Regions from separate parts of the Echinicola jeungdonensis genome, predicted to be linked through region 2. Evidence: riboswitches for the same ligand, from Rfam matches in the RefSeq annotation. Region 2 holds a riboswitch; the other holds the start of a gene.
What was found. A riboswitch is a leader RNA that binds a small molecule or an ion and turns the genes downstream of it on or off. The one in region 2 is predicted to bind cobalamin.
Positions count from the first base shown of each region.

Region 1 (7,367 bases), on a different contig from region 2:
TATAAGCTCCATTGTTTGGATAAATAGGAAAACCGTCCACAACATATAATGGCTCACTTCCGCTATTAATTGAATTAGAACCCCTAATTCTTACCGACACCCCACCTCCGGGAGCTGCTGATGTTTGCGTCACCTGAACTCCTGGCGCCCTTGCTTGGATGGCCTGATCTACAGAAGTAATAGGTAATTCTTTTACAGCTTCTCCATCTATTGAAGATACAGCACCTGTAAGATCACTTCTTTTGGTTTCACCATATCCCACCACCACAACTTCATCCAGTTGGGCAAAATCTGGTTCCAAGGTGATATTTATTTGTGACTGATTGTTTACAGGAACTTCCTGACTAATATAGCCCACAAGGAAAAAGACAAAATTGCCTCTGCTGGATTGGAAACATTCAGGGAATAATTTCCTTCAAAATCTGTAACTGTTCCAGTACTGGATCCTTTTACAAGGACGGTTGCCCCTGGAATAGGCAATTGGTCCTCTCCTGAGATTACCTTTCCGGTAATTTCCTGGGATTGTGCCAAACCTAGTTTTGTAAAGGTCATCAAAATGATAACCCCAAGCATTTTGGCCATTGTTATAGGGTCAATTATCCTGCTATTACAGGAGTTAAACCCTTTTAACCATTTTTGTGAAAACTGTTTCATAAGGATGTTATTTTGGATATTAATTAGATTTTCTTTAGGTAATCAAAACGCGCTATTAATATAGCGTCACCATATTTTATTTCAACAAACTTATTGTTTGAAATTATTTATTACTCCAAAGCAATAGTATTCCAAATTAAGTTTCGAAATTGATTATCCAAACCTTTGCATATTGGTTTTATGGACTTGTACGCTCCCATTTATTTAATATTTATTCTTAAGCTAATTTTGTCAGTCGTAAATTTCCCACAACTGAGTAAAACATGTTTATTCCTATAGTATTTCATTAATTATTGTTTGTATTTCTACGGAGCTCCTATCAGAATAATTAAAACCAACAATTCTTTTAATACAGAATAAACAGTAGGTTTATAATCATTTAATAAATCATTATGACTCAAATGTAGCCCAATAAGGCAGGAGGTAAATGGACAATGATATTTTACACATGGACAAAAGCACAAATTTTTAAAAATAAAAATATGATTATATTAGCACTACAATCACCCTATACTGTTATATGAAAAATAAGCCAACACTAAAAACCGGTTTTAAAGGAGAAAAAATCAATGTAATCCCAAGAAGACTGTTAACAGATTATTCAAAAAGAGAACTTACTAAAAACTTATACTTAACTGATATTGGTTATTTTCCAAAAGCGCTTCATCACTTCCGGAAAAGACCACAGGGTTGCCCTGAGTACATTTTAATTTATTGTATTGAAGGAAAGGGAACCATCAAAATTAATCAATCCAGTTTTCAGCTAACTCCCAATTCTTTTTACATCATCGAGTCAAAGCAGAATCACGCCTATTTTTCGGATGAGAAAAATCCTTGGTCCATTTTCTGGGTTCATTTTACAGGTGTAAATGCGAAGGAAATTTTTCAAAGGTTCAGAAAACAGAATAATAACCAACCCATCATTATCCCTTTTGAGAAAAACCGGATTGCAGAGTTTGAATACATGATTGACCTTTTTAAAAATGGTATTTCGGAGGAAATATTCGAGTATTCGAGCATGTTGCTTCATAAAACCCTAGGTTCCTTTATTTATTATTCTATTAAGTCAAACAAAAAGGTTCAGTCTTCCAACGAAGATTTAGTCAATGAAATCATTGACTATTTGAACCAACATATTTACGACACGGTGACCATTGAGGAAATTTCACGTACGTTTAATAAGTCTTCCTCCACCATTTTTTCACTTTTCAAAAAAAAGACCGGCCAATCACTGATCCATTTTTTCAATTTATTAAAAGTCCAAAAAGCTTGTGAGCTTTTCAATCTAACTAACATGTCTGTAAAAGAAATCAGCTACGAACTGAACTTTCAGGATCCACTTTATTTTTCGAGGTTATTTAAAAAATACATGGGGGTATCCCCATCAACGTATAAAAATGAGCTTTAAAAGCCAAACCTATTACCGATTACATTTAAACCAGGAAAGGGATCATTTATTCACCAACATTGTACTCTTCATCAGTCACCGGCTCCATCCATTCTACTATGCCTTTCTCAGTATTTGGAACAATATACATTTGCTGTAAACCGGTATCAGGACTTGCACCATGCCAATGACGGGTATTGGGAGGGCATTTTACTATATCCCCTTTTTTCATTACCTGAATGGGCTCCCCTTCGATTTGGTGATAGCCTACACCATCAGTAATAATAAGGATTTGGCCTCCAGGATGGGTATGCCAGTTGCTTCTTGCCCCTGGTTCAAAAAAAACATTTCCCACCAAAGTGGTATAAGTTGAATCATTGGGCACAAGGCCATAATTGTAGGCTTTGCCAGTAAAATACTCAGAAGGTCCTAACTTCCCTTTAGGGAAAATGGCTTCCAAATCTTTTTGTTCTGTTTCGGATGAATCTTGTCCTTGACACCCCTGGAGAACCAAAGCTGAGAATACTAATAACAGATTGATATTTTTCATAATATAAGAAATTTATTGACCTATTTTCTTAATAACCTTTGCAGGAACACCTGCCACAAAACAGTTTGAGGGCACATCTTTTGTTACCACCGCACCTGCAGCTACTACCGAGTTTTCACCAATGGTAACCCTGGGAAGGATGGTAGCAATGGCACCGACCCAGACATTCCTTTTTATTATCACTTCTGCAGGAACCATGGTCTTTCGGGAGGCAATCTCCACTGGATGGTTTTCGGAGCTTATATTCACCCGTGGGCCAAGCATCACTTCATCTTCAATAGTTATACCCCTAAATCCAAAAAGCTGCAGGCATGGTTGATAAACACATTTTTCCCCAGCTTTATATTTTTTCCAACATTGGTATAAAATGGCGTAAACAATGTGGTACTTTCATCAATTGGGCTTCCTATGATCTCGGAGAGCCATGACCGAATTTCCTGGATATTACAAGCTGAATTCAGTTTCACAGAAAGCTTGATGGTCTCATTAACTGCCTTCCTAATCTTCCCGTAATCCGGGTCATCCATGGAAATCACTTCCCCTGACCTCAGCCTTTCAAAAATATCTTTTGCTTGGTTTGTCTGGTGCTTTCCCATTCTGTATGAACTTGATTTTCCATTACAAATGTATACCTAGAAATCTATTAGAAATTAATGATTTTCAAATCAAAAAGTAAGAAATTCAAACCCACATTTCAGTTCAAGTCCTAAAATATGGCCTTAAATAATAAAAGGGTTATTGCAATCAGCATTGATATAGAGGAAAACCAATAACTAATTTACCCAACAACCAATTACTTTAACCGAATTCCCTATATTTGCAGCCCAAAGTTCTTTACTTGATTTCTTCATCTTCCAATATAGGTCCTTGACCAAGGTCAGGGTGAATAGGGAACCGTGTGAAAATCACGGGCTGTCGCGCAACTGTAAGTAATGGAAAAGTTTTTACCCTTAGTGGTCCACTGTCCCGATAACCATCGGGGTGGGAAGGACGGTAAAAATGTTACAAGCCAGGAGACCTGCCTATATTGAAATGACAATGCTTTCGCGATTTGAAGCCCTGTCAAGTAGGATGCTTTTTCCAAAAAATTATGGGACTCGTGTGCCTAAGGAAAAAGTATATCCTGTTTTTCACCTCCACTTCTTATCCGCAGGGCATTGTGAAGTTTAGCTAAAGGCTTTTGACCTATTTATCACGTTAAAAGTTTAAAATTATGCTAACGCACAATCTTGGCTACCCGCGGATTGGTAGCAAAAGACAACTCAAAAAGGCCAGTGAAGCTTACTGGGCCGGAAAATCAACCCTTCGTGAACTCCAGGAAACCGGTGCAAACATCCGGGAAGAAAATTGGAAAATCCAACAGGAAGCAGGCATTGACCTGATCCCTTCCAATGATTTTTCCTTCTACGATCAGGTTTTGGACATGTCCTTTACCGTTGGTGCTATTCCTGAAAGATACCATGAGATTGTAACTGACCAGAAAAAACCTGAACTGGACCTTTATTTTGCCATGGCCCGGGGCTATCAGAAAAATGGCCTTGATATCATTGCCATGGAAATGACCAAATGGTTCGATACCAATTACCATTATATCGTTCCTGAATTTAAAAAGAATCAGCCCTTTAAACTCTTCTCCACAAAAATCCTGGATGAGTTCAAAGAGGCAAAAAGACAGGGTATCATCACCAAACCTGTCATCCTTGGACCGGTCTCCTACCTCCTATTGGGTAAAGAAAAGGAAAAAGGTTTTAAGCGAATTGAGCTGATCAAAAACCTTGTCCCTGTTTATTTGGACATCCTCAAAAAACTGGAGGAATCAAACGCTACCTGGGTACAATTGGATGAACCTTTTCTTGCCATGGATCTGGATCAGGAAGAAAAGGAAGCTTTTGAATATACATACAAAACCATCCGCAAAGCTTGTCCGAACCTTAAAATCCTTTTGACCACTTATTTTGGCGGCCTGGATGAAAATTTGGACCTGGCTTGTGAATTGCCAGTTTGTGGCCTGCATTTGGATTTGGTCCGGGCTCCAAAACAACTTGAAAAGACATTGGATAAACTTCCGCAAAACCTAAGCCTTTCTTTAGGATTGGTAGATGGAAGGAATATCTGGAAAAATGATTTCAAAGCTTCTTTGGAATTACTTGAATTGGCCAAAGGCAAGAAAAGTGAAAACCGCCTATTGATAGCTTCCAGTTGCTCTTTGCTTCATTCACCCTGTGACTTGGAGGAGGAAAAATCTGGCTCAGGGTTGACGGCTGAGATCCAACAATGGTTGGCTTTTGCCAAGCAAAAAGTCGGTGAAATTGCAAGCTTGAAGCAACTAGCTTTGGATTCCGGTTTGCCGGAAACCAACAATTATTGGAGGAAAATCAAAAAGCTATCCAATCTAAAAAAACCTCTTCCATCATCCATAAACAAGAGGTGGGACAGGCTGTAAGCAGCCTTACACCAGGCCATAGCACGAGGAATAAGCCTTTTGGAGAAAGGAGAAAACTTCAAACCCCAAACCTGAACCTTCCACTTTTCCCAACCACAACCATTGGTTCCTTTCCTCAAACCAAGGAGGTAAGGCAATGGCGAGCTCTAAAGAAAAAGGGGAAATTGACTCAAAATCAATATGATGAGCTGATCAAAAGTGAAACCGAAATGGCAATACGTTGGCAGGAAGGAATTGGATTGGATGTTTTGGTTCATGGGGAGTTTGAAAGAAATGATATGGTTGAATATTTCGGGGAGCAATTGGAAGGCTTTGTCTTCACCCAAAATGGCTGGGTCCAAAGTTATGGTTCCCGCTGCGTTAAACCTCCCATTATTTATGGAGACGTTTCCCGTCCTGAGCCTATGACCGTTGGTTGGACTTCTTTTGCCCAATCCCTGACAGAAAAAATGTAAAAGGAATGCTCACAGGGCCGGTAACCATTTTGCAATGGTCCTTTGTCCGAAATGACCAGCCCAGATCAACCACTTGTCAGCAAATTGCCCTGGCTATCAGAGAAGAGGTGGCTGATTTGGAAAAAGAAGGCATCAAGATCATCCAAATTGATGAACCTGCCCTAAGGGAAGGTTTGCCCTTAAGGCAGTCCGACTGGGAAGCCTATCTGGACTGGGCTGTAGAATGTTTCCGAATCTCTGCATCAGTGGTGGAGGACAAACCCAAATCCATACACACATGTGCTATTCAGAGTTTAATGATATCATCAAACATATTGCTGGCATGGATGCTGATGTCATTACCATCGAATGTTCCAGGTCTCAAATGGAGTTATTAGATGCTTTTGCTGAGTTCCAATACCCCAATGAAATTGGTCCAGGGGTTTATGACATCCACTCTCCAAGGATACCTTCCAAAGAGGAAATGGTTGAATTGCTAGAAAAAGCTAAATCCGTATTACCGGAGGAACAGCTTTGGGTCAACCCTGACTGTGGCCTTAAAACCAGAGGATGGAAAGAAACTGAGCCAGCTTTGGAGCGCATGGTACAAGCTGCTAAAGCACTTAGAAAAACCACAGTTGCTGGTATCGAAAATTAAACAATTACCCCACCGGGCAGGTTAATTACTTGCCCGGTATAATTTCTATTTGCAATGACAATTTTTTCAAAGCCATCCAAAAAAGCCTCCTCCGTTCCTCTTCACTGTTGGGACATCATTGCCTGCCAATTATACCCAAGCATTGCAAACCAAAGTCTTGAATCCCTATCTCACACTTTAAGTTTTTTCAAAAATCATTCAGTTGGTCAACAGATTTGAATTTCCTAAATCAAAGGTTTGATGCTTTAGTACTTACCGATAGGCAGGAAACCATCCTTTGGGCAAGTCCAGGCTTTGAAAAAATGACGGATTATCATGTCTTTGAAGCAATTGGTAAAAACCCTTCTTTTTTACAGGGAAAGGATTCTTCTTATAAAGCAAAAACCCAAATAAGAAAAAAAATCAATGAAGGAAAACCATTTTCTTCCCAATTGATTAATTATAAAAAGAATGGAGAACCTTACCTTTGCGAAATCACTATCATTCCATTGGAAGATCCAAAAGGGAAAATCACCCATTTTCTGGCACTTGAAAACGAAATATGACCGATTTAGACCAAAAAATTAAAAACGCAGAAACCCGAATATTTAAAGCTGTTTTCCCCAATACCATCAACCATTATGATACTTTGTTTGGTGGCACGGCTATGCACCTGATGGATGAGGTTGCCTTTATCGCAGCCACCCGGTTCAGCAGACAAAAAATGGTTACCGTACGAAGTGATAAAATTGATTTTACCGTCCCCATTCCCGCAGGAACCATTATCGAATTGGTGGGGCATATCATCCATATTGGCCGGACCAGTTTAAAAGTCCAAGTGGACATATTTATTGAAAAAATGTATGAGGAGGGTAGAGAAAAAGCCATTAGCGGCACTTTCACCCTGGTAGCAATTGATGAAAATAAAAAGCCCACCCCTATTGATCATTAAACTTCTCCATATTGAAAGCTGGATTGAAAATCTTCATGATGGAAAAATGGTTTATTTCTTTTGCCAAAAGCTTAAGGCCGGATGCTGAAAGCAACCCAAAAATTCCTCATTTGCATTGAGGAATTTGAAAGCCCAGCATTTGTAATTCCAAAAAAAGCATCAAATTTGAATTTTTCACCGCAGATCATAAACTCCCTTTTCCAAAGGTATCCATTCCATGGATCAAAATGGGTTACCTGGAATTAATTTAAATGATTTCCTACTTCCTAAATTCCTTCTGGAAAAGCAGATATTCATTTTAGTATTCAGC
Region 1 covers NZ_JAUFQT010000001.1:3,216,097-3,223,463, forward strand. The annotation lists gene QWY93_RS13395 (SusC/RagA family TonB-linked outer membrane protein) at 1-358, opposite strand, end outside; gene QWY93_RS13400 (carboxypeptidase-like regulatory domain-containing protein) at 328-654, opposite strand; gene QWY93_RS13405 (AraC family transcriptional regulator) at 1,175-2,062, shown strand; gene QWY93_RS13410 (cupin domain-containing protein) at 2,109-2,591, opposite strand; gene QWY93_RS19700 (acyltransferase) at 2,604-2,840, opposite strand; gene QWY93_RS19705 (LbetaH domain-containing protein) at 2,873-3,187, opposite strand; cobalamin riboswitch at 3,436-3,631, shown strand; gene QWY93_RS20015 (hypothetical protein) at 3,805-5,034, shown strand; partial or broken gene QWY93_RS20020 (hypothetical protein) at 5,019-5,866, shown strand; gene QWY93_RS20025 (hypothetical protein) at 5,767-6,126, shown strand; gene QWY93_RS13425 (PAS domain-containing protein) at 6,342-6,671, shown strand; gene QWY93_RS13430 (acyl-CoA thioesterase) at 6,668-7,057, shown strand.
Region 1: another riboswitch for cobalamin. It lies ahead of QWY93_RS20015 (hypothetical protein); the one in region 2 lies ahead of QWY93_RS17065 (TonB-dependent receptor plug domain-containing protein).

Region 2 (7,367 bases):
ATGGATCAGCTCCTTTGTGTCTTTTTTCCAGAGGGGGAAATGGCCTTTTATACCCACTTCAGCCAGGCGGTCTTCCCTGTATTGTTTGAGGTCTTCCAAAAAAATATCCCCAAAAATGCTATGGGTAATCCCTTCTTTTTTCAGCCCTGATAGGGTGTTTTTCATGGTTTGATCATATTCGGACATGCTGGGCATTTCTGGGAGGAGAATTTCTTTTATTGGAAGCCCAATAGATTTACCCTGGGCCTGTAAAAGTTCTTTCCGAACTCCATGCATTGAAATCCGGTTAAAATGGCTGTTGACAGTGGTCATTAAGGTATGGATTTCAAATTGACCCTCATTCAAAACCTTATAAAGCGCCAATGCACTGTCCTTTCCACCGCTCCAATTAAATATACTTTTAATCATTTTCATTTCAGTTGTAAGGGGAGTCCGGAAACCATAAATATGGCTTTGTCTGCCTTTTGGGCAATGTATTGATTGATCCAGCCTTGAAGTTCTGTAAATTTCCTCCCTACTTCAGTTTGGGCATGCAAGCCCATACCGATTTCATTGGAAATAATGATCAGATTGGTATTTTGGGCATTCTGAAAAATTTGATCTAATTCATCTTTGCAGGACTGAAGACAAAGATTAAGGTCATTTTTTGAATCCGCAAACCAATTGGTCAGCCAAAGCGTGACACAGTCCAGGACCACTACCTTTCCTTCAATTTCCACTTTGCTCAAGTATTTCTCTTCCTCTATGGTGGTCCAGCTATTATCCCGGTCAGCCAAATGTCTGTCCACCCTTTTTTTAAAATCCTCATCCCAAATTCTGGAGGTTGCCAAGTAGTGGGGACTGTCAGAAAGTTGTTTGGCCAATTCCTGCGCATGGCGGCTTTTTCCCGATCTTTCACCTCCTGTAATGTAATATATCATGCCTTTTTAATTTCTTGATATGGACAATTTTGGCACCCATTTCCACAACATTTCCCTTTTCTGAGCAGGTACCATGCCGAAAATACAAAAAATCCCTGCTTATTAAGGGTGTAATCAATGCCTTCTATCAATTGATCAGGGAGGCCCATTTTCTGGACCGTCTTAATTTTTTGAGGAGTAAGGGTAGATATCCAGTCTGATATCCTTCGTTGTACTTCTGATTTTAAACAGGTAGGGCAGAGGCATCCCTTTGATTTTTCCAAGGGGACAATAGGAGGAAAAGCACTGCACCAACAGGAGTCAGAACAAGTAAATTTTGTTTGGCAATGGGGGCAGTGCTTTTCCATTAATTAAAACTGATATTGGGCTCCCAAAGAAAAGGTCCTTCCTCTGGTGGTATATCCGTATATAGCGGTAAATTCTTCATCAATAAGGTTATTGATGGCCCCATATACCCTTAATTTATTTTCTAATAAAGTCCGTTGTATGTATAGGTCAACTAAACCAAAACCTTCCAATTCCATCTCCCCTTCACTGAAATCATAGAAGGTTCTTTTTCCTGTGAAATTGTATTTTAAGGAAAATTCAGTGTTTTCGATTGGCTGTGCATTCACCGTCCAACCCCATTTATTTTTGGGAACCCGGTAAAATGTGCTAGGTTTATCGGTATTTACATGGGCATAATGGCCAGACAGGTCCAAATACTTATTGGGTGTCCAAGAAAAGTCTGCTTCAAATCCTTCAACACTTCTTTCTGCTTCGGTATTTTGATATTGCCCACCGATATAGGAACCATCTTCATCGAATATGGAAACAAAATCAATAGGGCTGGTTTCATCTCTAGTAAAATGAACAAGGTTTAATGTAAACTCCTTTCCAACATATAAAGAAACTCCCTGTTCATAATTTAAAGACTCTTCGGGGTTGAGCATGTCATTCCCATATTGTGGAGAATTTATTTGGTACAGAGAGGGTGTGATATAAGAGGTGGAGATAGAAGCCAATACTTTTAACGATACCGATGAGGAAATAGGCACATAGTAGCTTGGGTTCACATTATAGATGAATTTGTGGTCATATTCGGAGTGGGTATTTACCCTGGCACCTGCATGAAGGTTAAAACCTGATTGAGCCTCATAGAAGAAAGAGGCATAGGGATCCACCAAAGTGAATTTATTGGATTTAAAATCAAGTTCCCCGGGTTGTTCATAGGAGAATTGCTGCAAATTAACACCCCATAGCCCTTTTAAGCCTGGCAAAATATTATGTTCCTGGGTGAGGTCTATTTGAAGGTTTCTTCCCTTGTACTCGGAGGGGAAATTACTGATAAATTCCCTTTCATTCAGGTTGTAAACAGACTTCAGGCTTACCTTACCTTTTGCATATTTATAGGAGGGTGTAATGCCAAACCTTAATTGGTTATTGATTTGTTGGAAATCCGCATCTGCAAAGGTTCCTTGATCATAATCGGCTTCCATGTCATCGTAGCCTGTAAAAAAATCCAGGTTGAATTTTTCTGAAAATTCATACCCTAATTTTAACAGGGCATTTTTACGGTCCAAACCATCTTTTCCAAAAGGGATAGTGGCCTGCTCATCGGAAGCGGAAGAAAAGCCTTCAGAGGTCAAAAAATTTCCAGAGACCAAATAGCTGAATTTATCCTTTTTGCCATTGAAGCTAAGGTTGCCATTATAAGTACCGAATGACCCAGCATTAAAATCAACACTTCCACCAAAAGGTTTGTTTCCTTTGCTTTCCTTGAGCTTGATGTTGATGACAGCTGCTGAAGCTCCAGTTCCGTATAGCGTACTAAGGCCGCCCTTTAATACCTCGATAGATTCTACTTGGTTTAGCGAAAGCAATCTAAGGTCATAAGTTGAGGAAATGTTTGAGGGATCATTAATGGGAAGGCCATCAATGAGGATCAGGGTGTTTTTGCTGCTTGCACCTCTTACAAAATAACTGATATTGGTTCCAGGAGAGCCAAAGTTACCATCCATTTGAATGCCGGGTACCTCATTTAGGATATCGGCTACAGATTTTCCTGCATTTCTTTCCAGGTCTTGCTGGGAAAGTTTGTAGATGGTTTTTCCAGATTTTTCTACCGGGATTTCAAACTTCGTCCCAATAACCACCACTTCATCAAGTTCGGTAGTATCCTGGGAAAATGAGTTTTGAGTTCCTAAAAGGAAAGTAATCAATAGGGCGGGTATAGCCCACTTTCTGCCTTTAATGGGCAGTTGAACAAATTGGGTGTTCATAGCGTTTAAAATTGGTTTTTAAGATTGTGGACACTATGAACTTTCTGGGGAAATGTAAAAGGGCCTTTACTTAATTAAAGGCTGACTCCATTGCTTTTCACCCGAAAGCTCTGAATTAAGTGGTAGAAATTGGCAGGTCTTCTGACTTACTTCACTTTGGATGACCTTCCCATGCGCCTAAGGCACACAGTGGTGCTGATTTTCCAAAGCTATGATGAAGCTTACAGCTGCGGGTACAGTTCCGGAATTTCACCGGATTCCCTTTTAAATCCCTTTTATGTAAAGGGATACCAAAAACTGGTGCAAAGATAAAGGAAAATATTTAATTCCTCATCAATTTTGTTCTTAGTTAGACTAAGCTTTTAAAGTTATAACAATGGGTGGAAGTAAGGAATTCAAATGGAAATAAGTTGAGGTTTAGGGGGAAGAAAAAGGTGTGGAATTTTTATTTCCACACCTTTTTGCAGGAATAAATTTTTAAGATTCAAGTATATTTTCGATTTTAACCAATTCCTCTTCGGTGAATTGAATATTGTTTAAACAAGCAATGGAATCTTCCAATTGACTGGTTTTACTGGCACCGATTAATACTGAGGTCACCCTTTCATCCTTTAATAACCAAGCTAATGCCATTTGGGCAAGGCTTTGCTCCCTTTCCTTGGCCAGCTCATTAAGTGATTTGATTTTGGAAAGGTTGTCCTCGGTAATTTGGTCTGTTTTTAGGAAACCGTGTGATTTGGCAGCCCTGGAGTCTTCTGGAATTCCATGAAGATATTTATTGGTCAACATGCCTTGAGCAAGGGGGGAAAAAGGAATGCAGCCCACTTTTTCTTTGCCCAAGAGGTCCATTAAGCCATTTTCCACCCAACGTACAAACATGGAGTATTTGGGCTGGTGGATTAAGCAGGGAGTTCCCAGGTCCTTAAGGATTTTAAAAGCTTTTGCTGCTTCCTCTTTCTTATAATTGGAGAGGCCCACATAAAGGGCTTTTCCTTGTTGGACGATTTGGTGCAATGCCCCCATGGTTTCTTCTAAAGGAGTTTCAGGGTCTGGACGGTGATGATAAAAAATATCAACATAGTCCAGTCCCAGTCTATTAAGGCTTTGGTCCAGGCTTGAAATCAGGTATTTTTTGGAGCCCCAATCCCCATATGGGCCTTCCCACATATAATAACCTGCCTTGGAGGAAATAACCATTTGGTCCCGAAGGCCATGGAAGTCTGTTTTCAATATTTTTCCGAAATTTTCTTCAGCGGAACCGGGAGGTGGCCCATAATTATTGGCCAAATCAAAATGCGTAATTCCAGCATCAAATGCCGTACGCAAAAGTTTTCTGGAATTTTCAATACTGTCCACATCCCCGAAATTGTGCCAAAGGCCTAAGGAGAGGGCAGATAGTTTCAGGCCGCTATTTCCACAGCGCCGGTAAATCATATTTTGGTAACGTTTTGGGTTAGGTTGATAGGTTTGCATATTATCAATTATCTATTAATACAAAACCATGAATATAGGTATTTAATTAGGTTATTCATTCCAAGTGAGAATAAAAGGCGGCTGAAATGTAATTTCTTAAATGGATTTGGGTAGGAGGGCAATGAAAAAATTCTTTCAGGTTTTTCCCTTGATCAGAAGAAATTATTCAACAAAAAAATATCTAAGGAGTTGATGATGAATTATGAAATCCTGAAAATATATTTTAAAGAACAAAAAAAATAGGATAAAATAATTATTAGTACTTGACATCAATGATTTTTTTTCAGAACTTATCTTTCCGTTTTCGCTAAAAAACTTTTGATTAACGTAAGGCGGGTAAATCATCTGTTGAACTTTAAATTAAGGTAATGATGATCAATGAGAAGCTACTATCCCCCCACGATTTGCCGTTTTTTTGGCAAGAGATTAATTACGACCGACTTTATGATATTTTTCAATTTATACCGGTTATGGAAAAAGAATTTGACCGGGTAGAAAGGATAATTGGAAAAGAATTGACCTTGGAAGCGGCCTATTTTTATTATGATTTTTATGACTTGGCTCATGAACTTAAACATGAGATAAAAGCATTGGATTTAAAATTGTCAATGGATCATAATGCTTGCCTGGAAAAATTAAGGTATGGACAAGACCTGTATCAAGAAATGGATCGCTTAAGTTTATGCAAATTACTTTTAGCAGCCGTGGTCATTGACCAGTATAATCATGGATTTTTTGAAAGAAAAATGAAGGACAAAACCATCGTTAGGTTGTTAAAAGCACTCCAACTTTCTTTTCGTTGATTTTTTTATCAAACTTGGTGAAAAGGTTCAGGAATTTTTCCTGAACCTTTTTTTATTAAATCAGGGCTAAACCAAGGGAACGGCGTTTTTTAATAAATAACATGTAAAATAAACCAAAAAAATTGCTTTTTATAAACTCAGTTACTACATTGTCCTTTCTATCGAACTACCAAGTTTTGAGTGATGTCTGGGCTCCCTCACCGGGGGAATATGAAAAGCAAAATCAGTTTTAAGATTTATAGAAGTTAAATATTTTTCCTTTCAGATTTTTTACAAAGGATATCAAAAAGTCACCAAAATAAAAAACTCATATTATCAACCTAAAAAGTTTTGTTATGTGGATACGATCTATACACGGAGCTATTTCGGTGGTCCATGCGACTCAAAGTCCCGACCACCTATTTATCAAGGCTAAAAATAAAGCCGAACTTTCCCGCTTATTCGATGAACATAGGATCATGGTCGATGAGGGAGATCAACTTAAATATGGTATTTCTATTTGCAAACAGGAATTTGCAGATACTTTGATTAAGATGATCAAGGAAATAGATTATTATGATTTCAATCTTGAAATTCTAAAATTAAATTCTCACCTAAATAGTTCTATGGCATAATTTTACGCTTTAAAAACATGTATTATTTATTTCCCTGTCAATAAATAATGCCAGGGAATGGTTTTAGCTATACTGGATTTAAATTCCATTATAATAGAAACAATACTATATTTTTTCCCGTCAAATATTTCAATTCATCCCTAAAATTGAATGAAATGATTTTTAAATGGAATTTTTTCCCCTGGATGGTAATTTCATTTTTATTGATTTTGATAGGGGTGAATGCCTGTCAGGGGCAGTTACTGGGAGAGGAAGGGAGTCAGGTACCTTCTCATAAAATTTGGGATGAGCTGTTGAACAAATATGTCCACAAAAATGGGATTGTGGATTATGAAAATTTTCAACAGGACTCAATCTTGCTTGGGGACTACTTAAACCTGGTCAGTCAAAATCCACCTGACCGAAACCAATGGTCCAGGGAAGAGCAATTGGCTTATTGGATCAATGCTTATAATGCCTTTACCGTTAAATTGATTTTGGATCATTACCCTATTGAAAGTATTAAAGATTTACATCCCTTTCCTTACATACCAGGAATAAATTCGGTTTGGCACTTGGAATTTTTTGAAATCGGAGGTAAACCTGCCAGTTTAGACCAAATAGAACATAAAATCCTGAGAAAGGAGTTTGAAGAGCCCAGGATCCATTTTGCTATTAATTGTGCCTCTTATTCTTGTCCACCATTAAGGCCAGAAGCATACCAGGCTGGTAAATTGGATATGCAATTGGAACATCAAGGCCTTTTATTCATCAATAACCCTAAGTGGAATATTATTGATAGGGAAGATGTAAAGCTTTCAAGTATATTCAAATGGTTTAAAGAGGACTTTACTAAAAACAAAAGTCTAAAAGAATTTGTAAACCAGTATTCCGAAAACAAAATTAAGAAAAGCCAAAATATTTCTTTTTTGGATTATGATTGGAGCTTAAATGATCATTAAAGGCTGTTTCCTGATTTTTTTAAACCTTATTTTTCCATGATATTAATTCTATTTCCATGAATTGCTTAAATTCCTAGTTTAATTCAATAAACTAATCTCCTAATTCCGCAAAACTAAAATGGAGAAGGAAAACAAAAATATTGTAATTATCGGAAATGGGATTTCAGGGATTACCTGTGCAAGGAATATTCGTAAAATGGATACAAAGGCCAGGATTCAGGTTATTTCCGGAGAAACCCCTTATTTTTTCAGTCGTACGGCATTGATGTACATTTTTATGGGGCATATGAAATTTGAAAATACCAAACCCTATGAAGATTGGTTTTGGGATAAAAACCGGATAGAATTGATTCAT
Region 2 covers NZ_JAUFQT010000002.1:873,779-881,145, reverse strand. The annotation lists gene QWY93_RS17080 (Dph6-related ATP pyrophosphatase) at 1-408, opposite strand, end outside; gene QWY93_RS17075 (bifunctional adenosylcobinamide kinase/adenosylcobinamide-phosphate guanylyltransferase) at 411-920, opposite strand; gene QWY93_RS17070 (DUF5522 domain-containing protein) at 917-1,069, opposite strand; gene QWY93_RS17065 (TonB-dependent receptor plug domain-containing protein) at 1,271-3,181, opposite strand; cobalamin riboswitch at 3,296-3,491, opposite strand; gene mgrA (L-glyceraldehyde 3-phosphate reductase) at 3,659-4,654, opposite strand; gene QWY93_RS17055 (hypothetical protein) at 5,125-5,457, shown strand; gene QWY93_RS17050 (hypothetical protein) at 5,793-6,071, shown strand; gene QWY93_RS17045 (DUF547 domain-containing protein) at 6,257-7,012, shown strand; gene QWY93_RS17040 (NAD(P)/FAD-dependent oxidoreductase) at 7,131-7,367, shown strand, end outside.